3 regions of the Micromonospora ureilytica genome follow, and region 1 is predicted to be linked to each of the others. Evidence: riboswitches for the same ligand, from Rfam matches in the RefSeq annotation. Region 1 holds a riboswitch; each other region holds the start of a gene.
What was found. Region 1 has a riboswitch for cobalamin ahead of IW248_RS06215 (acyl-CoA thioesterase). Riboswitches for the same ligand answer to the same signal wherever they lie in the genome.
Positions count from the first base shown of each region.

Region 1 (9,624 bases):
AGGTCGTCCCGGGTGCTGAACGATCGGTCAGGCTCGCGGCTCCGACGAGGTTCGCGCTCATCGATTTTCGCGCCGGCCCGATGCCGGCACCCGGAGGCCCCCGCACCACCCCTAGACCGTCCTTGGAGGATCGGTCTAGGGGTGGGGCCGGCACTCACCTGGCATGCCGCCCGCGCTGCTAGGTGAGTGCTGCTGCGGTTCATGCGACACGCCGAACTGATCGCTCCCGCGGTGGTCCTCAGCTCGATCGCTCCACGTCCGTTGTCTCACCCGCGGAGCCGTTCTCGGCCTGGGCCTCAATGAGCGGGCCGTAGTAGGGCAGCATCACCAGTCGCAGGCACAGCCGTCACCCTACGAGCGGCGCACCACGGAGGAGTTGCAATCCTCGCTCACGGCCGTGGCGTTGTTGGGGTCCGCTGTGGAGCGCCGCACAACCAGCGCCAGCCCGGCGACGACGATGGCGGCTGCGGCCAGCTCCGTCACGCCGACGGGCTCATCCAGCAGCAGCCACGCCGCGCTGAGCCCGAAGACCGGCACCAGGAGGCTGAACGGCGCCACCCGTGCGACCGAGTACTGTGCGATCAGCCGGTTCCAGATCCCGAAGCCGACTAGGGTCGACACGTACGCGATGTACGCCACGGCGAGCAGCCCGCGCCACGACAGGCCGGTGATCGCATCCAGCACCGCCTGTCCGCCGTCGAGCACGCCGGCCAGGCCGAGCAGCGGTAACGGTGGTACCAGGCTCGACCAGACCAGCAGCGAGAGCGGTCGCGTCTCGCCGCTAGCCCGCATGACCAGGTTTGCCGTGGCCCAGCTGGCCGCCGCGAACAGCGTCAGCGCGAAGCCGATCACCGTGGCGTGGCCGCCGCTGCCGATTGCCAGCACCCCGATCCCGACCGATCCGACCAGTACGCCGGCCACCTGCGCCCGCGCCGGCCGCTCGCCGAGCACTGCCGCCGCCAGCAGCACCGACATCAGCGCCTGCGCCTGCAGCACCAGCGAGGCCAGACCGGCGGACATGCCGGCTGCGAGCGCAGTGAACAGTGCGCCGAACTTCAGGACGCCGAGCACCAGCCCGTAGGCGATCACGTAGCGGAGGCGGGCGCTGGGGCGTGGCACCAGGAAGACCACCGGCACCGCCGCCGCGACGAAACGCAGCGCGGTCAGCACGAGCGGCGGCAGGTCGCGCAGGCCGAGCTCGATGACGACGAAGTTGACGCCCCAAATGGCGGCGACGAGCACGGCGAGAAGTCGGTGCGATGTTTTCACGCCGGCTACGCTGCCGGAGGAAATGCTTAAGGACCAGTTCAATGTTCTTCACTGCCGCTGTAGCGTGGCTACATGAATCTTGACGCACGTCGGCTCCGCGTGCTGCACGAGGTCGCGCTGCGCGGCAGCGTCACCGCCGCCGCCGCGGCGCTGCACGTGACTCCGTCGGCGGTCTCACAGCAGCTCGTCCAGCTGTCCCGTGAGGCCGGGCACGAGCTGGTCGAGCGGGCCGGGCGCGGGATCGTCCTCACCCCGGCCGGCCAGGTCCTGGCCAGCCACGCGAAGGACGTGCTGGACGCGGTGGAGCAGGCGGTGGCCGGGCTCGCCGCGCTCCGCCACGGGGTCAGCGGCACGGTGCGGGTCGGTGCGTTCGCGTCCGCGGCCGGCGCGCTAGTGGCACCCGCCGCCGCCCGCGCGCGGGCGAAGCACCCAGAGCTGGACGTGCGGGTGATCGAGGCCGAAGACCAGCAGAGCCGCCTCGACCTGCGCTCCGGCTCCCTCGACGTGGTGGTGCTGCAGGAGTACGACCACGTGCCCGTGCCGCTGGTCGACGACCTGGACCGGCATCCGGTCACCACCGACCCGATGCACCTGATCACTCCAGTCGATTGGCGCCGTCGCACCGGACGGCTGAGCGAGCTACGTGACCTGCCATGGATCGCCAGCGCCGAACACACGCCGTGCCTGCGGTCCACGTTGCACGCTTGCCGGCTCGCGGGCTTCGAGCCGGACATCCGGCACCGTGCCGTCGACTTCGCGCTCACGCTGGACCTCGTCGCGGCCGGGCTGGGCGCTGCGCTGGTGCCGGAGCTGGCGCTGCGCCACGTGCCACCCGGGGTGCACGTGGAGCCACTGGTCGAGCCGGTCACCGAGCGACGCATCTTCGCGGTCACCCGCGCCCTCGGCGGCACGCCGCAGCGGCCCGCGGTGGACGCCCTCCTGGCGGAGCTGAGCGGCCCGGCCGGCGTCCCCCATGGCAGCTTCCGCCGATCATCGCCTGACGTACGTGCTTCGACCGCCGATCGATGCATGCGGCCATGATCGGGGCAACAAGATGCCGCCAGTCTGCACGCGCTCCTGTGGTCGACCTGGTGCGACCGGCCTGAGCGTCTCACCGCCGCCGGCGTCCCCGACCAGGTCGGGTTCGCGCTGACCGTCGCCGAGAGCCGCCGACTCCTCAACGCCTTCGTCCTCGCCACATCGCTCTCGCCAGAGCACACCCTGCACTGGTCCCGCTGGCGACGAACATCCCAAGCCCGCGCCCGCCGATCCCACTACCAGCGCAGACAGGCCAAGTGACGTTGGAGTACTAAGCTGTTTCGATGTCCATTCGGGCGGTCAGTCCATCGCGGATCTGGAAGAGGTGGACGAAGCGCGCCGTCGACAACGGCGACCCTTCCGGCGTGCGGACCGTCTGGTCGACACGAACCGCGATACGCCCATCACCCAGCTCGACCGGCTCGCTGGGCTCGTCGTGGGTGTGGACCCGGGTCCACTGCTCAAGCCAGTAGCGGCGGAGCGCATCCTTGCCGTGCAGCCTGACATCGCCGTCCGGCCAGTCGACGTCGTTGGTCAGCAGGGCGAGCAGGCCGTCGGCGTCCCGGCGGTTGTAGGCGGCGTACATGCGCCGCACCAGCTCCGGCGGCCTGGTCATGAGAGCCCGGTCAGGATGTCGGCGACGGCCTGCGGGTCGGACAGGAACGGATGGTGGCCCGTCGGCAGTTCGACGACCTTGCCGGCGCGGCGGGAGAACTCACGCTGCGCCGATGCTGGGGTGCCGCGATCGTCGGCGCACACCACATACGTTGTCGGCAGGTCGCGCCACGCCACCTGCCGCACCGGCTGCTGGGTGACGGCAATCGTCTGCCGGATCAGGCGAGCCGCACCCTCGCGGACGATGTCCGGCGGGCAGTCCTGCATGAGGGTCTCGGCGAACAACTGCGGTACCGCGCCGAACGTGCCGCCCTCAGGGTCGAAGTCGAGAAACGGCGGCGGTTCCGGAGCGCCAAAGGTCGACAGCGACTCGCCCGGCTCGGGCAGATAGCTCGACACAAAGACCATGTGCCGCACCGATGCGACGCCCACTGCGGCCTCGGCCGCGACGATCCCGCCATAGCTGTGTCCCACGACCACCGTCGGCTCATCGCCCGCGGCCAGCACCGCCCGCACCGCCGCGACGTCCTCCGGCAGGCCGGGACCGTTCGAACCGGCGGGCCGGTCGCCCTCACCGCAGCTCGGCAACGCCGGCGCGACGCTGCTGATGCCCCGCTCGCGCAGTGCTTCGGCGGTCGGGTGCCACCACCAGACGCCGTCCCGGACACACGCACCGTGCACGAATACCACTCGCATCTCTGACTCCTTCTCCGCTGGGATCAACGTTAGACGTACCGCCAGTTACGTGAAAAAGTGTGGCGGTGGGACGTCACAAACAACCCGAGATCCGCGACCGCATCCTCGACGCCTGCGTCGATCACGCGCTCGCCCACGGCCTGCCCGACCGTCTCGAACCGTTGGTGAAGGCGACGGGCTGCTCGACCCGCATGCTGATCTACCACTTCGGGACGCGCGACGCGCTGCTGCGCGAGACCCTGCGCCGGGCGCGGCAGCTTCAACGCGAGTTCTACGGCGACCTGTTGTCCCCCAAGCCGGGCGAGCCTTACCTGAGCACGCTGCGGCGCGCGTGGCAGGCCATCACCGGCCCCGAGGGCCGCCCCTACCTCAGCATGTTCGGCAAGCTCCGCCAGGACGCTGAACAGCAGTTGTGGCCGAATTTCCGGCGCGAGGCCACCACCGACTGGCTGCAGCCTCTCGAGGACGGCATGCGTACCGTCGGCCGCCCCGAACTCGCCACCCTGGTGCTGGCCGTCATCCGCGGCCTCATCATGGACGTCGAGGCCACCGGCGACACGCCACGAGCCGATCGCGCCTTCGACGATTTCCTGGACGCGCTCGTCCTGGGACATCGGTTAACCGCGCCTCAACGTCGATACGCAGACGCACTCTCTTCGACATGAGCCGACTCCGCCCTACCGCCTCCGCGGGGTGCCAGCGCTGACGCCTTCGGGTCCACCGAAGAGGTCACCACAGAGGATGCGCTGCTCATGGCGCCGCGAGTGGGATCGGTGTCTCAGATGACGGAACTACGGCGGACTCCAGCAAGCTCACCCGCAACGCTCCACATCGATCTACGGCACGTGCAGGCGCAGCGTGAGGCAACCCGAGACGCCAGCCGGCATCAGCCACCCTGGGAACAACGCCACCTGACCACTTCGCCTTCACGAACGGCTCTGCTCAACCGGCGACGTCCACGATGACCTTGCCCTCGGCGGTGCCGTCCGCGACCAGCCGGTGGGCGTCCATGACCGTGTCGAGCGTGAACTCGCGCGGATCCAGTCGCGGGCGCAGGGCACCGGCATCGGCCAGCGCCGCGATCTCGCGCAGGATGTCGCCGTGGTGTTCGCGGCCGCGCCCGGTGAGCATCGGCAACAGGGTGAACACCCCGGAGTAGGTCGCGCCTCGGAACGACAGCGGGGCGAGCGAGTGCGACCCCCAACCCAGTGCGCTGACGACGTGCCCGTGATAGGTGCGTACCGCCGCGAACGACGCGTCGAGCGTCGCGCCACCGACGGTGTCCACGACGATGTCGAACCCCTCGCCGCCGGTGTGCCTGTCGACGTACTCTTCGACCTTGCTCGTGGTGTAGTCGATCGGCACGGCGCCCAGGCTCTCGATCACCCGCATGCTCGCCGGCCCGCCCGTGGCGTACGCATCGGCGCCGCGCGCCTGGGCAAGCTGCACGCCCACGTAGCCAACCCCGCCGGCACCGCCGTGCACCAGCACCTTCTGCCCGGCGTGGACTCCGGCCCGGTCGACCAGCCCCTCCCAGGAGGTGACCGCCGCCAGGGGCAACGCGGCGGCCTCCCGCATCGAGAGTGCCTTCGGCTTGCGGGCCAGCAGTCGAGCGTCCACGGCGGCGTACTCGGCCAGTGAACCCTGGAGGTCGCCGACGCCCCCGCAGAGCCCGTACACCTCGTCTCCCGGCGCGAAGCTGGTCACCTCCGTGCCGATCGCCGCGACGACGCCGGCAAGGTCCAGGCCGAGCACCGCAGGCAGCTCGACACGCGCGTGCGCGGCCTTTCCTGCCTGGATCTTCGTGTCGAGCGGGTTGACACCGCTGGCGACGATCCGCACCAGCACCTGCCCGCGCTTGGGAGTGGGTTGATCGATCTCCTCGACCGTCAGCGGAGCGTCGAACTCCCGCAGCACCGCAGCGCGCATAGCCATCCACACTCTCCGTGATCGAGGTTTCACGTGGACGCTATCCGACCGGATAGGCGGCGGGGCGGGTTCCTCGGACCGCGCCAGCGCCGCAACGGGCGGACCGCGCACGGGTCAGCCGTCGTCGGCGCCGTCGAGCAGCGCGCGCCGCAGCGCCAGCCGGTGCTCCCGGCGGATCTCCGCCTCCCGGTAGCGTCGCCGGTCCCCGTCGGTCTCCGGTAGCAGCGGCGGCACGGTACGAGGCTGGCCGTCGTCGTCGATGGCGACCATGACCAGGTGGGCGGTGGCCACGTCGGTGGGCGGCACCGCCCGGTCCCACCGGTCGGCGGTCACCTTGACCGCGACCTCCATCGAGCTGCGGCCGGCCCAGGTGATCCGGGCGTCGACGTGCACGACGTCGCCGACCCGCACCGCGCGGAGAAACGCCGTCTCGTCGATGGCGGCGGTCACCGCCGGCCCGTCGGAGTGCCTTGCGGCGACCACACCGGCGACGGAGTCGATGAGGTTGAGGATCCGGCCGCCGTGCACCGTACCCATCAGGTTGGTGTGGTGCTGGTCCATGATCTGCGAAAGGGTCAGGTGCGACGCCGACGGCGCTCGGCCGGCGATCGTGGTGGTGTCGTGCACAGCGGTAGTCCGTCCCTCGGGAAACCACACCGCCGGGTCGCGGACACACGCTGACGAGGACCTGGCCGCGCACCACACGCACGGCCCGTCACCCGCTCAGCCCACCCGCGAGGCCGACGGCAGCGCACACGGTTGTGTACGCGGCGCCGGCAGGTCTTCGGACTCGCGGGCCTGACCGGTGGTGCCGGTCCCCTACTGGCCGTCGCTTCCCAGGCCACATGGCCCAGTGCTGATGACGGCGGTCGTTCCCACTCACCGCTGCGGGGCAGCCCCGGATTTCCACCGGGTTCCCTCTTACGACGCCCCGCCGGTCACGACGGGGCGAACCAGCGCCGTCGGCAGCATAGCTGGCCAGGGGATCTGTCCATCCGGGGCGTCCTGCCGCGGCGACGGATGGCCTGATCGTCAACTTTTGTCATCTGAGGAAGAAGATCCTCACCTATTGAAAAAAGTCTCGCGAGGGTGAGGATATCCAGATGCGTCGTCTCCCCCAGACTTGCGGGCGGGTGGTCTCGGGCCTCCTCGCGTTCCTCCTCGCCTCGGCGGTCGCCCTCCTCGCGTCCGCCCAACCCGCCGCAGCTCACGGGACGCTCGCCATGTCCACACCGGCGAGCGGCGCCACCGTGCGCGAGCCGTTGACGTCGGTGCAGCTGTTCTTCACCGAGAAGGCCGCCGCCAACGCGTTCTTCACGATCACCGCCCCGGGCGGCACCCGTGTCGACAACGGCTGGTCGCAGGGGGAGCCGAAGCCGCTGGAGAAGCCGGTACGGGAGTACTTCCTGGTCAACGGGCAGTTCGAGCCACGGGAGTACACGACGGGGTTCCCCGCGGTGGTGTCGGTCGCCCACCTGCCCGCCAAGGGCCAGTACTCGGTGAGCTACCTGTCGGTCGCCTCGGACGGCGACACCGTGCGGGGCACCCTGACCTTCCGCTACGACGGGCGGGTGACGGCAGCGCCGAAGGGGTGGAGCCCGCCGTCGACCCAACCGGACCCGGCGCTGGTGGCCGCCAGCGAGCAGCACAACACGTCCGGGCAGGCCTCGGCGGTGCCGACCACAGCGGACGATCCGTCGAGCCCGCCGGCCGCAGCGGCCCCGTCGACCGGGTCGACCGAGAAGAGCGGTCCAGGGGCACTGGCCTGGGCCGGCTGGGCGGCGGCTGTCGCGGTGGCCGGGGCGGTGGCCGGGTTCGTCGTCTGGCGTCGCCGATCCGCCGGCACACCCACCGGTCGGGGCCGTACCTCGGCGGCGGCCTCCGGCCGACGCGGCGGCGGCGCCCGTGCCACGAACAGGACCGGCACTGGCAAGACCGTCGGCGGCAAGGCTGCCGGGGACAAGGCTGCCCGGGACAAGGCCGTCGGCGGCAAGGCCGGCGCTGGCAAGACCGTCGGGGGCAAGGTCGGCGTCGTCGCGCGTACCGCGAGCGACAGGCGGCGGCCCGCCACCGTGCCGGCGGCGCGCAAGGGCAACACGGTCGTCACGGCCCGTACGGGCGTTGCTGTCGATCCGACGCCTACCGATCAGGTGACCGAGGCCCTCGCCAGCACGGACGGCGAGCCGACGGTCGACCCCGGACCGCAGCCCGACACGGACCTCGCCGCCGCGACGCCTGGGTCCCGGTTGAGCAACACCCACCTGGCGCTGTTCGTCGGTGGCCTGGTGATCGCTCTGTTGGCCGGGTTCGGGTTGGCCCGCATCGGCACCGCCGACGAGAGTCCGGCGACCGGCAACGCGCGACCGGCAGCCGGTGGACCGCCCGCCTCGGACCAGGTGGGCTCTGCGACCGACGGGCACCAACACCCGGCCGGTACGGGGCCGCACACGCATCGGGGTGACGACGCGACGGGCGCGACGCTGGCGACCGGGACGACGGTCAGCGCCGGTGGGTACACCCTGCAACCGCTGGAGCGGTCCCAACCCCCTGGTGTACGCGCCGACTACCGGTTCCGCATCGTCGGGACCGACCGGCAGCCGGCAACGACCTTCGCTGTCGTCCACGACAAGCCGTTGCACATGATCGTGGTCGGCCGCGACCTGTCCGGCTACCAGCACCTGCACCCGACGATGGCGCCCGACGGCACTTGGAGCGTCCCCCTGACGCTGGCCCGCCCCGGCGGCTACCGCGTCTACGCCGACTTCTCCGTCACCGCGGCCAACGGCACGCAGATCCCCCTCGTGTTGGGCGTCGACCACACAGTGCCCGGCGCGCACAACCCGACCGCGCTGCCGCCAGCGGCGGCACAGGCCACGGCTGGTCCGTACGCGGTGTCGATGACCGGCACCCCGACGGTGGGGGTGACGGCGCCGATCCACTTCCAGGTCAGCGCCGACCCGACCGTACCGGCGCAGTTGGAGCGGTACCTGGGCGCGTACGGGCACCTGGTCGTCGTTCGTGAGGGCGACCTCGGCTACGTGCACGTCCACCCCGAGCAGGAGCTGGTCGACGGGACTGTCAAGTTCTGGCTGACCACACCGAGTTCGGGCCGGTACCGGGCCTTCTTCGACTTCCAGATCGCCGGCAAGGTGCACACCGCCGAGTTCACGATCAACGTGCCCTGAGTCCGGAACTTTCTCCCTGCTGCGACCGACCAACCTCCCAGCAGCAACCATCGGAGGAAGAACACATGCGCACCACCAGCCCATTCGCTCCCGGCCGCCGTTCGGCCGCCGTCCTCGCCGCCGCCATTCTGACGGTGGGCGCCGCCGGTTGCGGCTCGTCCGACTCTCCGTCGAAAGCGCAGGCGGGCCCGTCCGCGTCGACCTCGGCCAACCCGGACGCTGGTGTGCTCGGCATTCGTGACCCGTGGGTGAAGGCGGCCGACAAGGGCATGACGGCCGCCTTCGGGACCCTGGTCAACGACGGCGACGCCGATGTCACGGTGACAAGCGCCACGACCTCCCTGTCGCCGATGGAGCTGCACGAGATGGCCATGAAGGACGGCAAGATGGTCATGCGGGCGAAGCAGGGCGGCATCGTGATCAAGGCCAAGAGCTCGCACGCGTTGGAGCCCGGCGGCGACCACCTCATGCTGATGAACCTCACCAAGCCCGTTCAGGCCGGCGACGAGGTGACCTTCACCCTGACCTTCGCCGACGGCAAGACCCAGCAGTTCCGCGCCGTGGCCAAGCCGTTCACCGGCGCGCAGGAGAGCTACGCCCCCGGGCACGGCGAGCCGATGACCGGCATGAGCGCCACGCCGGAGATGAGCATGAGCCCGAAGTCGTGACCGACACGCCAACTGCCCGGCCGGTGAGCAGGCGCGGTCTGCTCACCGGCGGGGCTCTCGCCGTCGGCGGTGCCGTGGCCGGCGGTGCCGCGATCGCCACGACGCGTGCCGACGGGTCCGGGCGACCCGACGCGGTCGGCACCGACGTGACGCCGGTGGCGAGCGTCGGCGGCCTGGTCGAGCCGTTCCACGGCGCCCGGCAGGCCGGGGTGGCCGCCGAACCG
Region 1 is NZ_JADOTX010000001.1:1,419,877-1,429,500, reverse strand. Features, by position in the region: gene IW248_RS06245 (EamA family transporter) at 352-1,242, opposite strand; gene IW248_RS06240 (LysR family transcriptional regulator) at 1,342-2,310, shown strand; gene IW248_RS06235 (nuclear transport factor 2 family protein) at 2,579-2,923, opposite strand; gene IW248_RS06230 (alpha/beta hydrolase) at 2,920-3,618, opposite strand; gene IW248_RS06225 (TetR/AcrR family transcriptional regulator) at 3,684-4,283, shown strand; gene IW248_RS06220 (zinc-dependent alcohol dehydrogenase family protein) at 4,561-5,553, opposite strand; gene IW248_RS06215 (acyl-CoA thioesterase) at 5,662-6,108, opposite strand; cobalamin riboswitch at 6,306-6,520, opposite strand; gene IW248_RS06210 (copper resistance CopC family protein) at 6,651-8,732, shown strand; gene IW248_RS06205 (copper chaperone PCu(A)C) at 8,798-9,400, shown strand; gene IW248_RS06200 (Dyp-type peroxidase) at 9,493-9,624, shown strand, end outside.

Region 2 (9,624 bases), 1.2 Mb from region 1:
GGCGATGTCGATCTCCATGATCCGCTCGTGATCCGGCGGTGACTGGCCGACCAGCCGGGCCGCCTCGGCGAGCAGGTCACCGGCCTGGGCCAGGGCCTCGTCGGTGATCCTGGTCGCCGCCAGGCAGGCGGCCTCGCACTCCAGCAGTCGCCGAACGGTGTGGATGTGCCGTGGGTCGCCCTGACCCTGGAAGTCCACCACGAAACCCATCGGGGCCAGCAGTTGTGGCGCGTCGAGGTTGGTGACGTAGGTGCCGTCGCCCTGGCGGATGTTGACGATGCCGAGGATCGACAGGGCCGACATCCCCTCGCGCAGCGAGCCTCGCGAGACGCCGAGCGACTCGGCGAGGTCCTTCTCGATGGGCAGCCGGTCCCCGGGCCTGAACTGCCCTTCGAGGATCATCCGCTTGATGCCGTTGACCACTTCGTCAGTGCGAGACATGACTCCCCTAGCGGCCGGCGGGGGTGGCCTTCCCACCCGCGATCACGTACGCCGCCTCCGGAGATGACACGGTAGTCGGGTCTGTCGACGCCCAGTAGCGGCCGTCCGGAAAGCGGTACAGCGCGACCGACTCCTGACGCATCCGGGTGGAGTAGCCGGGCTGGCTGGGCAGGACGTAACCGCTGCCTGAGCCGGTGTCCTGGATGATGCACGGATCGGTGAAGTGCTCGTGCAGGTGATCGACGAACTCGGTGACACGGTTGGTGAGATCCCCCGAGATCGCGACGTAGTCGAGCACCGACACGTGTTGGACCATCTCGCACAGGCCGACACCACCGGCGTGTGGGCACACCGGTACGTCGAACTTCGCGGCGAGCAGCAGCACGGCGACGATCTCGTTGATGCTGGCCAACCGGCCGGTGTCCAGCTGGCAGAAGTCGATGGCCTCGGCTTGGAACAGCTGCTTGAACATGACCCGGTTGTGGCAGTGCTCGCCGGTGGCGACGCCGATCGGTGCGACGGCACGGCGGACGGCCGCGTGGCCCAGGATGTCGTCGGGGCTGGTCGGCTCCTCGATCCACAGTGGCTTGAACTGGGCGAGGGCCGTGACCCACTCGATGGCCTGACCGACGTCCCACACCTGGTTGGCGTCGATCATCAGGTTGCGGTCCGGTCCGAGGATCTCCCGCGCGATCGCGCATCGGCGGATGTCGTCATCGAGGTTGGCGCCCACCTTGAGCTTGACGTAGCCGTAGCCGGTGTCGACCGCCTCCTGGCACAGTCGGCGAAGCTTGTCGTCGCCGTAGCCGAGCCAGCCCGCCGAGGTGGTGTAGGCGGGGTAGCCGGTCCGGTCGAGCTCGGCGAGGCGGGCGGCCTTCGTGCCCTCCTTGGCCCGCAGGATGGCCAGTGCCTCGTCCCGGGTCAGCGCGTCGGACAGGTAGCGCAGGTCCGCGATGTCGACGAGTTGCTCGGGGGACATGTCGACGAGCAGCCGCCACAGCGGCTTGTCGGCGACCCGGGCGACCAGGTCCCACGACGCGTTCAACACGGCGGCGAGGGACAGGTGGACGACACCCTTCTCCGGGCCGAGCCACCGCAGCTGTGAGTCGGAGGTCAGCAGGCGGTAGACCGCGCCCATGTCCGCTGCCATCGTCGCCACGTCCAGGCCCACGAGGAGTTGTGCCTGGTGGACCGCCGCCGCCGCGACGATGTCGTTGCCTCGACCGATGGTGAAGGTCAGGCCGTGCCCCGCGAGTGGCGCACCCACTCCGTCGACGCCGTCGGTGTGCAGGACGACGTAGGCCGCCGAGTAGTCGCCGTCCTTGTTCATGGCGTCTGACCCGTCAGCGGTCAGGGAGGTGGGGAAGCGGACGTCTTCGACGGTGACGGCGGTGATCTGCGGCATGCGCTCCTCGCCCAGCTAGGCTAAAGATCAGATGATCACTGGGAGTATACGGAGGACGGCTCCGGCACGTCAACGATATCGATCGCCGCAGGCCCGCATACGTATGATGTTTGCTGCTCCGATAGGTCAAATCTATGTCGCTTGTCGACACGCGCGCGGAGGCCCGTCCCAGATGCCTGGCGTGCGTGGTCGGCCACAGTGGTGACGGTGATCACCGAGCCGGTCCCCGACACGCCCGAGACCGACATGTGGGGTGTGACAACGGCTGCGTCCCTATATATGGTGTCGAACGCAGCTGGTTCGGCCGCTCATCCGGTGCGGTCGAGGCAACAGGGAACCCGGTGGAAATCCGGGACTGTCCCGCAGCGGTGAGTGGGAACGACAGCCGTCATCAGCACTGGGCCACCAAACGGCCTGGGAAGCGACGGCCAGTAGGAGACCGGCGAGTCCGGTCGTGCCCGCGAGTCCGAAGACCTGCCAGCGCGCCGCGTACCCGCACCCGGGTGGGCGGCGGTCCGAGGCCGCGTGGGACGGCTGACGCCACCTGACCCACGCCGGGCTGGCGTGGCGTCCGTCGGTGTCTGTCTCCTCGCGTCCGGGCCACCAGGTCTCGAACTCCGAGGAGCGAGTGGTGACAGTCACCGAGGTAGTCCCGGTCAGCGGCGACGCGACAGTGCGGCGGACGCCGATGCAGGTCCGCAAGCGCGACGGCGCCACCGAACCCGTGGACGTGAACAAGATCGTCCGGGCGGTCGAGCGGTGGGCCGACGACCTGACCGACGTCGACCCGATGCGGGTGGCCACCCGCACCATCAGCGGCCTCTACGACGGCGCGACCACTGCCGAACTGGACCGGCTGTCGATCCAGACCGCAGCCGAGATGATCGGCGAGGAGCCGCAGTACTCGCGCCTCGCCGCGCGGCTGCTGGCCGGCTACGTCGACAAGGAGGTGCGTCGGCAGGGCATCACCTCGTTCAGCGCGGCGATCCGGGTCGGCCACGCCGAGGGCCTGATCGGTGACGACACCGCCGCGTTCGTCGCCGCGCACGCCACGACGCTCGACCACGCCATCGACCTGGACGGCGACCGCCGGTTCGAGTACTTCGGCCTGCGCACGGTGTACGACCGCTACCTGCTGCGCCACCCCACCAGCCGACTGGTGCTGGAGACCCCGCAGTACTGGCTGCTGCGGGTGGCCTGCGGCCTGTCCCGGACGGCGGACGAGGCGGTCGGCTTCTACCGACTGATGTCCAGCCTGGCCTACCTGCCTAGCTCACCGACCCTGTTCAACTCCGGGACCCGGCACACCCAGATGTCCTCCTGCTACCTGGTCGACTCCCCGCTCGACGAGTTGGACTCGATCTACCAGCGGTACGCCCAGGTCGCCAACCTGTCCAAGTTCGCCGGTGGCATCGGCATCGCGTACTCCCGGGTCCGTTCCCGGGGTGCGCTGATCCGGGGCACGAACGGACAGTCCAACGGGATCGTGCCGTGGCTGCGCACGCTGGACGCGAGCGTCGCCGCGGTCAACCAGGGCGGCCGGCGCAAGGGCGCGGCCTGCGTCTACCTGGAGCCGTGGCACCCGGACATCGAGGAGTTCCTGCAACTGCGGGACAACACCGGCGAGGACGCCCGGCGCGCCCACAACCTCAACCTGGCCAACTGGATCCCCGACGAGTTCATGCGCCGGGTCGAGGCCGACGAGCTGTGGTCGCTGTTCGACCCGCACGAGGTGCCCGAACTGCCCGACCTGTGGGGGGAGCGGTTCGACGCCGCGTACCGGGAGGCCGAGGCGCAGGGCCGCTACGTGCGGCAGGTCCCGGCGCGGGAGCTGTACGGGAAGATGATGCGCACCCTCGCCCAGACCGGCAACGGGTGGATGACCTTCAAGGACGCCGCCAACCGACTCTGCAACCAGACCGCCGAGCCGGGCAACGTGGTGCACCTGTCCAACCTGTGCACCGAGATCGTCGAGGTGTCCAGTGACGCCGAGACCGCCGTGTGCAACCTGGGCTCGGTGAACCTCGCCGCCCACCTCAGCGACGGCGACATCGACTGGGAGCGGCTGCGCGCCACGGTGCGGACCGCTGTGACGTTCCTCGACCGGGTCATCGACATCAACTACTACCCGACCGCGCAGGCGGCGGCGAGCAACCCCCGCTGGCGGCCGGTCGGGCTCGGGCTGATGGGCCTGCAGGACGTGTTCTTCGCGCTGCGGCTGCCGTTCGACTCGCCGGCGGCGCGGGAACTGTCCACCCGGATCAGCGAGGAGCTGTACCTGACCGCACTGGAGACGTCCGCCGACCTGGCACGCGACTTCGGAGCGCACCCGGCGTACCCGCAGACCCGGGCCGCCCGGGGTCAGCTGCAGCCCGACCTGTGGGGTGTCGAGGGCACGCAGGCCGCGCGGTGGGACGCGCTGCGCAAGCGGGTCGAGGCGTACGGGCTGCGCAACTCGCTGCTGGTGGCGGTCGCGCCGACCGCGACCATCGCCTCGATCGCGGGGTGCTACGAGTGCATCGAGCCGCAGGTGTCCAACCTGTTCAAGCGCGAAACCCTGTCGGGGGAGTTCCTCCAGGTCAACACCGCTCTGGTACGCGAGCTGAAGGCCCGCGGTCTGTGGACCGAGCGGATCCGTTCGGCGATCAAGCGGGCGGAGGGGTCGGTGCAGGACATCGCCGAACTGCCGGCCGGCGTACGGGAGCTGTTCCGCACCGCGTGGGAGCTGCCGCAGCGGGCGCTGATCGACCTGGCCGCCGCCCGCGCCCCGTTCATCGACCAGTCCCAGTCGCTGAACCTGTTCCTGGCCGCGCCGACCATCGGCAAGCTCTCCTCGATGTACCTCTACGCCTGGAAGGCCGGGCTGAAGACCACCTACTACCTGCGCTCGCGCCCCGCGACGCGGATCCAGCAGGCCACCGTCAGCGCCGTGGCACCCGTCGCCGTCGACGCGGAGGCGCTGGCCTGCTCGCTGGAGAACCCCGAGTCGTGCGAGGCCTGCCAGTGACCCCCACCGCCGACGCCGCCACCGCCGCCGACACCCGCACCACCGACACGAGGACCACGCACATGCTGCTCGACCCCGGGATGGACCTCACTCTCCGCCCGATGCGCTACCCGCACTTCTTCGACCGGTTCCGCGACGCCATCCGCAACACCTGGACCGTCGAGGAGGTCGACCTGCACGCCGACCTCGCCGACCTGGACAAGCTGTCACCGGCCGAACGGCACCTGGTCAGCCGGCTGGTGGCGTTCTTCGCCACCGGCGACACGATCGTCGCGAACAACCTGGTGCTCAACCTCTACCAGCACGTCAACAGCCCCGAGGGCCGCCTCTACCTGTCCCGGCAGCTGTTCGAGGAGGCCGTGCACGTCCAGTTCTATCTCAACCTGCTCGACACGTACGTGCCCGACGAGACCGAGCGCTTCGGGGCCTTCGCGGCCATCGAGAACATCCCCTCGATCCGTCGCAAGGCCGAGTTCTGCTTCCGCTGGATCGACTCGCTCAACGACCTGCGGGAGCTGCGGTCCCGGGAGGACCGGCGGACGTTCCTGCTCAACCTGATCTGCTTCGCCGCCTGCATCGAGGGGTTGTTCTTCTACGGCGCGTTCGCGTACGTGTACTTCCTGCGCTCCCGCGGCCTGCTGCACGGCCTCGCCTCCGGCACCAACTGGGTGTTCCGCGACGAGTCCATGCACATGGCGTTCGCGTTCGACGTCGTCGACACCGTCCGCGCCGAGGAGCCGGACCTCTTCGACGACGACCTCGCCGACCAGGTCCGCCAGATGCTCGCCGAGGCTGTCGAGTGTGAGGTGCAGTTCGCCGAGGACCTGTTGGGTCACGGCGTGCCCGGTCTGACGTTGACCGACATGCGGGAGTACCTCCAGCACGTCGCCGACCGCCGCCTCGCCCAGCTCGGCATCGCCCCGCACTACGGGTCGAGCAACCCGTTCGGCTTCATGGAGTTGCAGGACGTGCAGGAGCTGTCCAACTTCTTCGAGCGGCGGGTGTCGGCGTACCAGGTCGGGGTGAGCGGCACCGTCGCCTTCGACGACGACTTCTAGGCGGCGACCGATCCCGGAGCCTGGCGTCGCTTGGTGAGCCACCGCATCACGTGCAGGGGGTGCGACGCCGGGTCCGGGATCGGGTGGAAGACGTGTTCGACAGCGCCGTTGGCGATGATCAGCGTCAACCGCTCGTAGAGCGTCATGTCGCCCGCGGCGCGGGTCGGCAGGCGCAGCGCGTCGGCCAGGGTCAGCCTCGGGTCGGGGATCAGCGGGTACGGCAGCCGCAGCCGGTGCACGAGCTCACGCTGGTACCCGGTCGACTGCGCGGACAGGCCGTACACCCGTGCCGCGCCGGCCGCGCGGAGTTCCGCGTGATGGTCGCGGAACCAGGCGGCCTGCTCGGTGCTGCCGCGGGCGCCGTGGATCTCCAGCAGCCCGTTGGGCAGGTCGACGCCCGGCCGGCCGGTCAGTGGGTAGACGAAGATGACGCTGCGCCCGGCGCCGAGCGCGCCGAGATCGACCGGACGGCCGTCGGTGCCGTAGAAGGACAGCGACGGCAACCTGACGCCGACCAGCGCGGCGGGGTCGGCGCCTTCGGCGGGACTGCCGGGTACGACCTGGGTCGCGGCCGCGTCGAGGCGCGCGTCCAGCGCCTCCCGCTGGGCCGTCAACTTGCCGATCCGTTCCTGGAGATTGGTGATGGTGCTGCGGTACGTGGCCACCGCCGCCGCGCACACGTCGGTGTCGTCGGAACCACCGGCGATCGACTCGACGAACGGGCGGGTCTCCTCGACGGTGAGGCCGAGCGCCATCAGCTCGCGGATCTGGGCCACCAGCCGCTCCGCGATCGGGTCGTACTCTCGGTAGCCGTTGCTCAACCGTCGGGGCACGACCAGCCCGGCCGACTCGTAGTACCGCAAGGCCCGGACCGTGGTCCCGGTCCGTCGTGCCAACTCACCCACCCGCATCCCGCGACCCTAAACCCGCACCCCGGGGTACGGGTCAACGTGTCCATCGTCGCGGTGTCAGGGCCGCCGTTTCCTGCCAGTCTGGCTGCGAAAAGGAAGCCTGAGCAGGGAGTGTGTGATGACGGCAATCAGTCGGGTGCGGGGTCGGCAGATCCTCGACAGCAGGGGCAACCCGACCGTGGAGGCCGACGTGGTCCTCGCCGACGGGTCGACCGGCCGGGCGGCTGTGCCGTCGGGCGCGTCGACGGGGGCGAACGAGGCGGTCGAGTTGCGCGACGGGGACCGGACGCGTTTTCACGGCAAGGGGGTCAGCGCGGCCGTCGCCGCGGTCAACGGCGAGATCGCCGACGCGGTGCTCGGGTTCGACGCGGAGGACCAGGCCCGGATCGACGAGACGATGATCGACCTCGACGGTTCGAAGGACAAGGGTCGACTGGGTGCCAACGCCATTCTGGCGGTGTCCCTGGCGGCGGCGAAGGCGGCGGCGTTGGCCCACCGGCAGCCGCTCTACCGCTACGTCGGTGGCGTCGGCGCCCGCCTGCTGCCGGTGCCGATGATGAACATCATCAACGGCGGCGCGCACGCCGACAATCCGCTCGACTTCCAGGAGTTCATGATCGCCCCGGTCGGCGCGCAGACCTTCGCCGAGGCGGTCCGGATGGGCTCGGAGGTCTTCCACACCCTGAAGGCGTCCCTGGCCGCGGCCGGGCACAGCACCAACGTCGGTGACGAGGGCGGATTCGCGCCCACCGTCGCGGATGCCGACGAGGCGTTGCGGTTCGTGCTGCGCGCCATCGAGGACACCGGTTACGAGCCCGGGGCCGACGTGCTGATCTGCCTCGACCCGGCCAGCTCGGAGTTCTTCCGCGCCGGCGTCTACGACTACGTAGGTGAGGGACGTCGGCGCACCGTCGAGGAGCACATCGACTACCTGCTCGATCTCGTCTCCCGGTACCCGATCAGCTCGATCGAGGACCCGATGGCCGAGGACGACATCGCCGGCTGGAAGCGGCTGACGGCGGTGGCGGGGGAGCGCGTGCAGTTGGTCGGCGACGACGTCTTCTGCACCGACGTCGACCGGCTGCGCGACGGGATCGACGGTGGTTACGCCAACGCGATCCTGGTCAAGGTCAACCAGATCGGCACGCTCACCGAGACCCTGGCGACGGTGGACGCCGCCCACAAGGCGGGTTACCGGGTGGTGATGTCGCACCGATCCGGGGAGACCGAGGACACCACCATCGCCGACCTGGCCGTGGGCGTCGGCTGCGGGCAGATCAAGACCGGCTCGTTGTCGCGCTCGGACCGGACGGCCAAGTACAACCAGCTCATCCGCATCGAAGAAGAGCTCGGCGACCGCGCCATCTACGCCGGCGTCCGCTGAGAGCTGTGCTCCGGTCGGGTGCCCCCGGTGCCCACCGCCGACCAACCCCTGCCTCGTCGATCATGGAGTTGTGGTGGGCGACAAAGCGCTCGTATAAAACCAAGTCGGGCACCATAACTCCATGGTCGACCGTGCGGACTCGCGATCTTGCACTTAGTGTCCCGACGTAAGGGGCATTCCGTGCTTTTCGGCGACCGGAACTGCAAGATCGGCGCGGGGGTTTACGACCCAGAGGTATACCGCTCGTCAGTGCGAGATGCCGGGCAGCGCGCGCAGTCGGACGGTCCCCCCGAAGTGGGACTTCCTATCACCGGGGGCGCGGTCGGCCGGACCACCGCGAAGGCCGGGCAGGCACCGTCACCGTCGGCTGGCACAGGCGACACACGTGCGTGCTGACGGGCGGGCGACGAGCCGCTCGGCGGGAATGGGGAGCAGGCACCGTTCGCACACGCCGTAGCTGCCGTCGTCGACCCGTCGCAGCGCGACGTCCAGCTCGGCCAGGCGTCGGCGGGCGGCGTCCAGCACGGCGCTGAGCTGTGCGCGTTCGAAGGCGATCGTGCTGCCCTCGGGGTCGTGTTCGTCATCGGCGTTGGACGACCGGGACGCCTCGAAGAGGCTCCGCAGGTCGCCCTCCAGGGCGGTGGCCTGAGCCTCGGTCTGCTCGCGCAGCCGCAGCAGTTCCTCGCGGACCGCGTTGGAGTCGCTGGTCATGTCCGCTCTACTTTACTGCTCGCCTACATGAAGTTGCGGGTGTGCAGGGCGGAGAGCGCCGCCGCCTCGTCGGGGCGGAATCCCAGGCGGACGAGTCGGCGCTGACGGCCCTGATCCATGGCGTGTTGCAGAGCCTGCACCCGGTCGTAGCCGGCGGACACGTCGTTCGGATGCCAACCACCCGCCGCGAGCACCACCAGCGCGTCGAAGACGTCCGCGTTGAGTCCTGCGGTGTCGACGAGCGCGTCGTGGCGGCGGTGGATGGCGGCCCGCAGTCGGTCCCGCAGCAGCGGATCCAGCTGCGCCTGATGCTCCAGGTGTGCCATGCCGAACACCACGTGCCTGCGCTCGTCCTGCATGGCGAGCCAACAGATCCGCCGCGTCACCGGGTCCGGGGCGAACTCGTGCAGAAACGAGAGCAGATCGACGAAGCTGCCCTCGCCGAGCACGGAGAGCAGGAACGACGCCAATGCGAAGTCCGACTCAGCGACGAGCGTGAACAGCGACTGCCGGCCGCCGGCGGATGACGTTCCCATCTCGGCGCCCCGCAGCAGCGCCCGCCGGCTGAAGACCTCCATGTGCCGCGCCTCGTCGGCCATCTGTACGGCGAGGAGCTGCACCACCTCCCGAAAGTGGGGATGGATGCGCCCCACGAACCGGGCCGGTACGACGAGGGCGGCCTGCTCGTTCTCGACCAGGTAGGTCAT
Region 2 is NZ_JADOTX010000001.1:2,664,837-2,674,460, reverse strand. Features, by position in the region: gene IW248_RS11995 (FadR/GntR family transcriptional regulator) at 1-441, opposite strand, end outside; gene IW248_RS11990 (enolase C-terminal domain-like protein) at 449-1,846, opposite strand; cobalamin riboswitch at 2,126-2,342, shown strand; gene IW248_RS11985 (ribonucleoside-diphosphate reductase subunit alpha) at 2,535-4,853, shown strand; gene IW248_RS11980 (ribonucleotide-diphosphate reductase subunit beta) at 4,916-5,911, shown strand; gene IW248_RS11975 (MerR family transcriptional regulator) at 5,908-6,822, opposite strand; gene eno (phosphopyruvate hydratase) at 6,941-8,206, shown strand; gene IW248_RS11965 (TraR/DksA family transcriptional regulator) at 8,564-8,917, opposite strand; gene IW248_RS11960 (ferritin-like domain-containing protein) at 8,941-9,624, opposite strand, start outside.
Region 2: another riboswitch for cobalamin. It lies ahead of IW248_RS11985 (ribonucleoside-diphosphate reductase subunit alpha); the one in region 1 lies ahead of IW248_RS06215 (acyl-CoA thioesterase).

Region 3 (9,624 bases), 1.3 Mb from region 1:
CTCCGGATCGCGGGAGGTGACGATGCGTCTCGCCACGTCGTTCCTCTCCGTCGACCAGGCGCGCCGGAACCTCGACCTGGAGGTCACCGGAAAGAGCTTCGCCCAGATCCACGCCGCCGCGACGGCCTCGTGGAAGGACCGGCTCGGCCGGGTCGAGGTGCGGGGCGCCACCGAGGCGCAGCTGGTCACGATGTACTCGAACCTGTACCGGTTGAACCTCTACCCGAACTCGCAGTCGGAGAACACCGGCACCGCCGCCGCGCCGCGCTGGCAGTACGCAAGCCCGGTCGCGGCGGCGACCGGCGCGTCGACAGCCACCCAGACCGGCGCGAAGGTCGTCGACGGCCAGATCTATGTCAACAACGGCTTCTGGGACACCTACCGCACCGTGTGGCCCGCCTACGCGCTGCTGTACCCGGACGTCGCCGCCAAGATCTCCGACGGGTTCGTCCAGCACTACCGTGACGGCGGCTGGATCGCCCGCTGGTCGTCCCCCGGCTACGCCGACCTGATGACCGGCACCAGCGCGAACGTGGCCCTGGCCCAGGCGTACCTCACCGGGGTCAAGCTGCCCGACCCGCTCGCGGCGTACGACGCGGCGGTGAAGGACGCGACCGTCGCGTCCGGGCGCAGCGCGGTCGGACGCAAGGGCATCGAGAGCTCCCTGTTCCTCGGCTACACGCCGACGTCCACCGGGGAGTCGGTGTCCTGGGCGCTGGAGGGCTACATCAACGACTACGGCATCGGCAACATGGGTGCGGCGCTCGCCAAGGACCCGGCCACGCCGAAGTCGGAGCGTGCCCGGCTCAAGGAGGAGTCGCGGTACTTCCTGGAGCGGGCCCGCAACTACGTCCACCTCTTCGACCCGAAGACGAAGCTCTTCCAGGGCCGCGACGCCGCCGGCAACTTCCTCGCCGGTGACCCGCTGGACTGGGGCGGCGTCTACACCGAGACCAACGGGTGGAACTTCGCGTTCACCGCCCAGCAGGACGGCCAAGGCCTGACCAACCTGTACGGCGGGCAGAAGGCGCTGCGGGACAAGCTCGACGCGTTCTTCACCACCCCGGAGAACGCCGACCGCCCCGGTGGGTACGGCGGTGTCATCCACGAGATGCTCGAAGCGCGCGCGGTGCGGATGGGACAGCTCGGCATGAGCAACCAGCCGTCGCACCACATCCCGTACATGTACAACGTCGCCGGCGCGCCGGCGAAGACCCAGGAGAAGGTACGGGAGATCCTGCGCCGCCTCTACGTCGGCAGTGAGATCGGCCAGGGCTACCTGGGCGACGAGGACAACGGCGAGATGTCGTCCTGGTACATCCTCAGCTCGCTGGGCATCTACCCGTTGCAGGCAGGGTCGTCCGAGTGGGCGATCGGCTCGCCGCAGTTCACCAGGATGACAGTGCACCGCAGCAGCGGCGACATCGTCGTCAACGCGCCGAACAACAGCGCGGCGAACGTCTACGTGCAGGACGTCAAGGTCAACGGTAAGAAGCAGCGCGGCCTGTCAGTGGATGTGGCGGCGCTCGCCAAGGGCGGCACCATCGACTTCCAGATGGGCTCCAAGCCGTCGTCGTGGGGCACCGGCAAGAATGACGCGCCGCCGTCGCTCACCAAGGGTGACGAGGCGCCGAAGCCGTTGCAGGACGTCACCGGTCCCGGTCTCGGCACCGCGACCGCGACCGGCGGTCAGGACGCGTCGAAGCTGTTCGACGACTCGTCGACCACCCAGCTGACCTTCACCTCGGCGACCCCCCAGATCACCTGGGCCTTCCGTGGTGGCAAGCAGAAGCCGAAGTACTACACGGTCACGTCCGGCGCCGGTGTGGGCGATCCGGCGGACTGGCGCCTGCAGGGCTCCAACGACGGTCTCACCTGGACCACAGTGGACTCCCGCACCGGCCAGGTGTTCCCGTGGCGCAACCAGACCCGCCCGTACTCGATCGACAAGCCGGGGCGGTTCGCGCAGTTCCGCCTCGCCGTCACGAAGACGGTCGGCGCCGCGCAGACCAACCTCGCCGAGGTCGAGCTGCTCGCCGGGGGTGACCTCGACCTCGGCGGCGGCGACATCGCGGTCACCGCCGCGGACGGCGTGCACGCGACGACAGGCGTACCCGTCTCGGTGCCGTTGGCCACCGTCACCGGCGGCGACGCCAGCGGCTACCAGGCCACCATCGACTGGGGTGACGGCACGCCGGTCACCGCGGGCACCGTGACGTTGAGTTCGCGGGCCGTCTACCGCATCGGTGGGTCCCACACCTACGCCACGCCGGGCTACCACCAGGCGAACGTCACGGTCACCGACGGCGACAGCCAGAGCTCCGCGACGGTCGGCGTCGAGGTGGCGTACGCCCCGGCCTCCGGTCTCACCGCCGCGTTCGACAGCGTCTGCGTCGGTGACGAAGGGACACTCGCGGCAGACTGCGACGCCAAGTCGTGGGCGTACTCGCGGGCGGCCCTCGCTGCGGGCGGTGTGACCCAGGGTCAGCAGCGGCAGGTTCCCGGAACCGAGCTGCGGTTCACAGTGCCGGTGATCCCGGCCGGGCAGCCGGACAACGCCACCGGCAACGGGGCGACTGTCGTCCTCGACCTCCCGGAGGACGCGAAGAGCATCTCGTTCATCGGCGCCGGAACGCAGGGCAACCAGAGCACCACCGGCACGGCGACGTTCAGCGACGGCAGCACGGCCAGCATTCCGATCCAGTTGAGCGACTGGACGCTGGGCGGCAACGCCAACGGCACCCCGTCCTACGGCAACATCATCGTCGCGCGGACGGCGTACCGGTTGCAGGGCACGAGCCGCGACGGCGCCCAGCCGTTCCTGTTCGCCACCGCGCCGTACCAGATCCCGGCGGGCAAGACACTGGTGTCGGTGACCCTGCCGACGCAGACCGGTGACCCTCGCTCGGCGGGCCGGATCCACGTGTTCGCCGTGGCCAACGACGGCACGCCCGCCCCGGCGCTGACGACCGCCGCCCCGAAGGACCAGACGGCCACCGCCGGGCAGGCCCTCGCGGCGAACCTCGGAGCGGTGACCGGCGGCGTTCCCGGTACGACGGGCTACCGTGCCCGCGTCCAGTGGGGTGACGGCACGGTTCCGGACGACGTGACGATCGGCGCGTCCGGTGCGATGAGTGGCCGGCACGCCTACGCACGGGAGGGCACCTACACGGTGCGCGTCACCGCGTGGGACACGTTGTCGAGCAGCACCGGGTCCTTCACGGTGACCGTGGCTCGGGGCGGATCGCAGCCGGCGATCGCGCTGTCCGCGTCCGGCACCGTCACCACCGGTGGCGCGATCACCGTCGACGGCAGCGGCTTCGCCGCCGGCGAGCAGGTGACCGTCAGCGTCGGCACCGACCCGGCCCGGACCGTGAAGGTCGCGGCCTCCGCGACGGGAACGGTCCGCGCCTCGGTGCCGACCTCCGGTGACGCGCAACCCGGCCGGTACGCCGTCACCGCGACTGGGGCGTCCTCGCGTACGCCGGCCACGGCCACCGTCCAGGTGACCGGGGAGCCGGAGGCGCGGACCTACCAGCCGCGGGTGGCGCTGTTGACCACCTCGGGACCGCGCGGTACGTCGATCATGTTCGACGGTTCCGGGTTCGCTCCGAACGAGGTGGTCACGATCGCCTTCGGGACCGGACTGGCGGTCAGCACCGTGCGCGCGAACGGTGACGGCGTCATCTCCGGCGCGACGGTAAGCGTTCCGGGTGCGGCGAAGGCGGGCGCGACAAGTGTCACGCTGAACGGCGCCACGTCGGCGACGAAGGTGTCCCGGCCGTTCACCGTCACCGGCTAGCGCCAAGCCAGGGATAGTGCAGCCGCGTGGGGCGGGCCGTGTTCACGGCCCGCCCCACTCCGGGACGTTGCCGGCCGGGGCATCTCGCCCGGAGACATCAGCTACGTGCTCACGCCGCGCTCAGTCGGAGCTGCCAGCGCGTGCCCTGGCTGGTGAGCCGGACGATCGCCAACGGCTCCACGTCCACCTGCCGGTAGGTCGCCGTCGGCAGGCCGAGGGCGTGCACGACCGCGACCCGGATCACCAGCGGGTGGGTGACCGCGACGACGCGTCGACCGGCGCCGCGGTGCTCGTCCAGCCAGCGACCGACCCGATCCCGTACGGCCGTGACCGATTCACCGCCGTGCGGCGCGGAGTCCGCGTCGGACAGCCAGTCGTGCAGCGCCTGCGGGTGTGTACCGGCGATCTCCTCAAGCGACAGTCCGGACCAGTCGCCGTAGTCACAGTCGGCCAACGCCGCCTCGATGGTCGGCAGCAGGCCCAGGGCGTCGGCGGTCTGTCGGGCCGCCGCCGTCGGGCTGGACAGGCAGGTGTCGTGCACGCCGAGGGGCCCACGCCGGTCCGAACCCGCGTGGGCCTGGGCGAGGACGGCACGAAGGCCACCCTCGTCCAGGCCGTCGTCGGTGCCGCCGAAGCGGGCCCGACGCAGAGCGGCGGTGTGACCGTGGGCGACCAGCCGGAGGCTGGTGCCGGTCACGTGCTCGGCAGTGCGGTGCCGGCCCGGCGACGCCGCTCGTGGTGCATCAGGGCCGCGAACAGCAGGCCGATGCCGGTCCAGAGCACTACCTGGGTGCCGAGCGAGGCCAGCCGGAAGTTCCACAGCAGGGTCGCGGGGAAGTCCGCCGGTACCTCCTGGAAGGACGGCATCACCACGTACGACACTGCCGTGACCAGCAGGAACCCGCCCACGGCCGCGGCGGCGCGCTGCCACGTCGGCGCCTGGCCGCCCACCGACCGGTAGCCCAGCGAGCCGGCCCACACGGCCACCAGCCCGAGCACCACCATCAACAGGTAGGTGACGGTCCGCTGGTTGATGGTGGCCGGGTCGCCGACCGCCGGCGGGTTCGCCGGGTACTTGAGGAACGGCACGATCACCGCGCCGAGCAGCGCCGCGCCGGCCAGCAGCAGGCCCGACCGCCCGCCGTCGTCGCTGCGCCGCCGACGGGACAGCAGGACGTACGCCGTGGCCAGCAGACCACCCATCGCGGCGCCGAACAGGCCGGTGGCCAGGAACAGGCCGCCACGCTGACCCGTCCGGCTGACCAGGGCGTCCTCGTGGTCGTGCGCACCGGCGGCGGGCTCGGCGTGTGCCGCCGCCGCCTCCTCGATGGCGATGGCCGCCTCGACGTGGGGTTCGCCGGCGACGTACGCGAACGCCCCGGCGAGCAGGCCGGCGATCAGACCGGCGAGCAGCCCGCGGACGAGGACGGCGACGAACGGGGGAGCGGTGGTGGTGTTCAGTGGCACGGGACACCCAGCAGGTGCCTGCCGTCGTGCATCAGCTCGTGCAGGTACATCCCGCTGCGCGACACCGCCCCCTGGTCGAAGGCGACGAGGTAGGCCAGCAGGGTGAGCACGGCAACGGTCGCGAGAGCCGTCCACAGGAGACGTGCGCTGCCGGCGGGGTGCACCACCGGTTGGCTGGAAGCGGAACTAGACATGAATACACGAACCTCCCCAGGGATGACGCGTCCCCATCGCAAGGCTGCGGACGACCGAGCGTCCTGGCTCGCGGCCCCCAGTTGAGGTGGGGGAACCGCTCACAGTGGCGCGACCGCGCCGGATTCACACCGGCTTCCCTCGCGTCGCCGCAGATAGTGGGTCGACGGTATCGGGGCCACCTCAGGCGGTCAACCCGGGCCCCGCGCCCGCAGGGCGCCCGCGCACCGGAGCTTCTTACGAGCCGGACCAGCGGTCGGTGCCGGCGGATTCGTCTGACCAAAAGGCGACTCGGTGGGAATCCGGTCCGGCGCGCGTTCCGCGGCCCGGGAACAGCCTGTTACCGCTAACATGGTCAACCTGCCAGATCGACTCTGTGGCTCCGGGTCTACCCGGAGGGGTTCGGTCGGTGGCGGGGCGGGGTGTGGGGTGAACGTGAACACGCCAGGACGGGTCCGATGACGACCGGCGAGGTCGCGCGACGGCCGGGAATCGTCGACGCGCATCATCACCTCTGGGTCCGGGCGCGGCACCCGCAGCCCTGGATTGATCCGCACACCATGGCCGCGATCGACGACGACTTCACCCCTGTCGAACTCGCCCCGGCGACCCGGGCCGCCGGGGTCACCCAGACCGTGGTCGTGCAGTCCGTCGCCGTCCGGTCGGAGACGCCCGAGCTGCTCGGTGTCGCGGCCGACGATCCTCTCGTCGCCGGGGTGGTCGGCTGGGTCGACCTCACCGCCGCGGAGGTCGGCCGTCGTCTAAATCGACTGCGGAAGGGGCGGGGCGGCGAACGGCTGGTCGGGATCCGCCACCTGGTCCAGTCCGAGCCCGACCCGGCCTATCTCGACCGCCCCGAGGTGCGGCGGGGCATCGCCGCGGTCGGCGCCGCCGGCCTCGCCTTCGACCTCCTGGTGCGCCACGGTCAGCTGCCGGCGGCGACCCGGCTCGTCCGCGACCTGCCCCAGGTGCGGTTCGTCCTCGACCACCTCGGCAAGCCCCCGCTCGGGCGCGGCGATCTCGCTGACTGGCGCCGCGACCTCCGCGCGTTCGCGGCCGAGCCCAACACGACGGCGAAGCTCTCCGGCCTGGTGACCGAGGTGGACGGCGCGTCCTGGACGGCGGCCGACCTGCGGCCCGCTGTCGAGCACGCCCTCGACGTGTTCGGGCCGGATCGGCTGATGTTCGGCTCGGACTGGCCGGTGTGCCTGCTCGCCACCTCGTACACCCGCTGGGTCACGGTCCTCGGCGACCTGCTGGACCCGCTGTCGGAGGGCGAGCGGGCGGCGATCTGGCGTGAGACCGCCGGCCGGGTGTACCAACTGGCCCCCTTCTGACCCGGCAGCGGGTTCCGAACTGGGGACATAGGATGTTATCGATAACATGCTAGCGACGGCGGCCGATGGCGTTTGGTCAGATGTATGCCTTCGGCGGTGCAGGTAACGATGGCAAAACACGCCCGTAAGACCTTGGCAACATACGTGAATGCGTGGGAAGGTAACGCCTGATCGGGGCAAACATCCGACCTATCTCGAGGGTCGTGCGGGCGCGTTGCCGCACTGCCATCCGAGCAGGGTCGGTCGCGCACAGGCGTTCGGCTCGTCGGCGGGTCCCCGTCGGGTGCCAGCGCCACGCTTGGGGAGGTCAGGTCCGACGATGAGTAGCGCCGAGGCAACCGCCGGCACGCAGCGCGGCGAACTCAGCGACTGGTTCCGGGAACGGATCTCCCACGCCGTCTCCGAGTTCACGGCCGCGACCGCGTTGGTCGTCCTGTTCATCGCCTTGACCTTCGCGAGTCCGTACTTCCTGACCGCGGACAACCTCTTCAACATCGGGGCGCAGACGGCGGTGATCGCCATCATCGCCACGGCCCAGACGATGGTCATCATCACGAAGGGCATCGACCTGTCAGTGGGGTCGGTCGCCGCGCTCGCCGGCGTGTTGGGCGCGATGGTCGTGCGCGACCTCGGCTTCTCGCTGTGGGCGGCCACGGCCGTGGCGATCGGCGTCGGCGCGCTGGCCGGGCTGTTGAACGGGCTGCTGGTGACGGTGGCCCGGATCCCACCGTTCATCGCGACGTTGGGGACGATGTCCGTGGGCCGCGGCCTCGTCTTCATCATCACCGGCGCGGTCGGCGTCTACGGCCTGCCCCGGTCCTTCCAACTGCTCGGCAACGGGGAGATCCTCGGCATTCCGTTCGCCGTGGTGATCACCGTCCTGGTCGCCGTCGGGGTCGCCTTCCTGCTCTCCCAGACCCGCTTCGGTCAGCACACCTACGCGATGGGTTCCAACCTGGAGGCGGCCCGCCGCTCCGGCATCCGGGTGGGGCGCCACCTGACCGGGGTGTACGTGCTGGCCGGCGTCCTGGTCGGGCTGGGCGGCATGATCGCCGCCTCCCGGGTCAACTCCGGCCAGCCCAACTATGGGATCTCGCTGGAGCTCGACGTCATCGCCGCCGCGGTCATCGGCGGGGCCAGCCTGTTCGGCGGGCAGGGCCGGATCGTCGGGACCATCATCGGCGCGTTCCTCATCGCCCTGGTTCGCAACGGCGCCGTCCTGCTCGACATCAGCATCCACTACCAGCAGGTGATCGTCGGCGTGATCATCTGGGCCGCCGTCTACTTCGACCAGTACCGCCGCCGGCGGCTGGAATCACGGGGTTGACATGCCATTCCGAGAGTCCGAACGAGGAAGGACACAAACCATGGCACACACCACCACCAGCCGGCGGACGCGAGGACGACTCCTGCGTGCGCAGGCGATCCTGGCCGCGGCCGCCGCGACCGCCCTGCTCAGCGCCTGCGGCGGGGTCGAGGTCCGGGACGGCGGCGACGGCGCGACAAAGGACGCGAGCGGCCCGTTGAAGCTCGCCGTCGTACCCAAGGCGGTCGGGGCGGACTACTGGAACACGGTCAAGGCGGGCGCGGAGTGCGCCGCGCAGCGCGCGGGGGACGTCACCGTCCAGTGGGACGGGGTGACCGCCGAGACCGACGTCGAGGGGCAGGTCAACCTGATCCAGAACTTCGTCACCAAGAAGGTCGACGGCATCGTCTACGCGGCGACCGACTCCAGCGCGCTGGCACCGGCGACCGACAAGGCGCTCAGCGCCAACATCCCGGTCGCCATGATCGACTCTGGCACCAGCCCGCAGCCGTCGACCGTGCCCCTCTTCGCCACCGACAACCGCGCGTCGGCGACCGAGGCGGCGAAGCTGCTCGCCACCGAACTCGGCCCCGGAAACCACGAGGTGGCACTCGTCGAGTTCCAGCCCGGATCGCAGACCAACACCGAGCGGGTCGACGGCTTCAAGGCCGGCCTCGCCCAGTACCCCAACCTGAAGCTGGTCGGCCAGCAGCCGAGCCGCAGTGATGTGAACGAGGCCCGACGGGTCACCGAGAACATCCTCACCGCCAACCCCAAGCTCGCCGGCATCTTCGCGGCCAACGAGCCGAGCGTGCTCGGTGCCGCGCAGGCCATCCAGGCGGCCGGCAAGTCCGGCAAGGTGGTCATCATCGGCTGGGACGCGGCCCCGGACGAGATCGCCGGAGTGCGCAACGGCCAGATCTCGGCGCTGGTCGTGCAGAACCCGTTCAAGATGGGCTACTTCGGCGTCGACAAGATGGTCAAGCACCTTCGGGACAAGGCGCCCCTGGCGTCGGCCGACACCGGCGTCACGTTCGTCACCAAGGAGAACATCGACTCGGCGGAGATCAAGGCGGTGCTCGAGCCCAGCTGCGCCAACCCGCCGGTGCAGTGATGGGCGGCATCCCAACGGCCACCGCCGACAGCGATCAGCAACCCACCGACGCGGAACCGCCGGCCCTCGAAGCCCGCGGCATCGTCAAGCGGTTCGGGCACGTCGAGGCGTTGCGTGGCGCCGACTTCATGGTCCGCCGGGGTGAGGTCGTCGCGCTGATCGGTGACAACGGTGCAGGAAAGAGCACGCTGATCAAGACCCTGTCCGGCGTGCATCCGCCGGACGAGGGCGAGATCCGGATCGGCGGCCGTCCGGTCCAGTTCTCCACTCCGGTCGATGCCCGGCGTGCGGGGGTGGAGACCGTCTACCAGGATCTCGCCGTCGCCGACGACCTCAGCGTGGCCGCCAACCTGTATCTCGGCCGGGAGATCCTCCGCTCCGGACCACTCGGCCGGCTCGGGCTGTT
Region 3 is NZ_JADOTX010000001.1:2,676,181-2,685,804, reverse strand. Features, by position in the region: gene IW248_RS12040 (GH92 family glycosyl hydrolase) at 1-3,802, shown strand, start outside; gene IW248_RS12035 (histidine phosphatase family protein) at 3,912-4,499, opposite strand; gene IW248_RS12030 (CbtA family protein) at 4,496-5,269, opposite strand; gene IW248_RS12025 (CbtB domain-containing protein) at 5,260-5,463, opposite strand; cobalamin riboswitch at 5,499-5,644, opposite strand; gene IW248_RS12020 (amidohydrolase family protein) at 5,920-6,798, shown strand; gene IW248_RS12015 (ABC transporter permease) at 7,118-8,125, shown strand; gene IW248_RS12010 (ABC transporter substrate-binding protein) at 8,166-9,218, shown strand; gene IW248_RS12005 (ATP-binding cassette domain-containing protein) at 9,218-9,624, shown strand, end outside.
Region 3: another riboswitch for cobalamin. It lies ahead of IW248_RS12025 (CbtB domain-containing protein); the one in region 1 lies ahead of IW248_RS06215 (acyl-CoA thioesterase).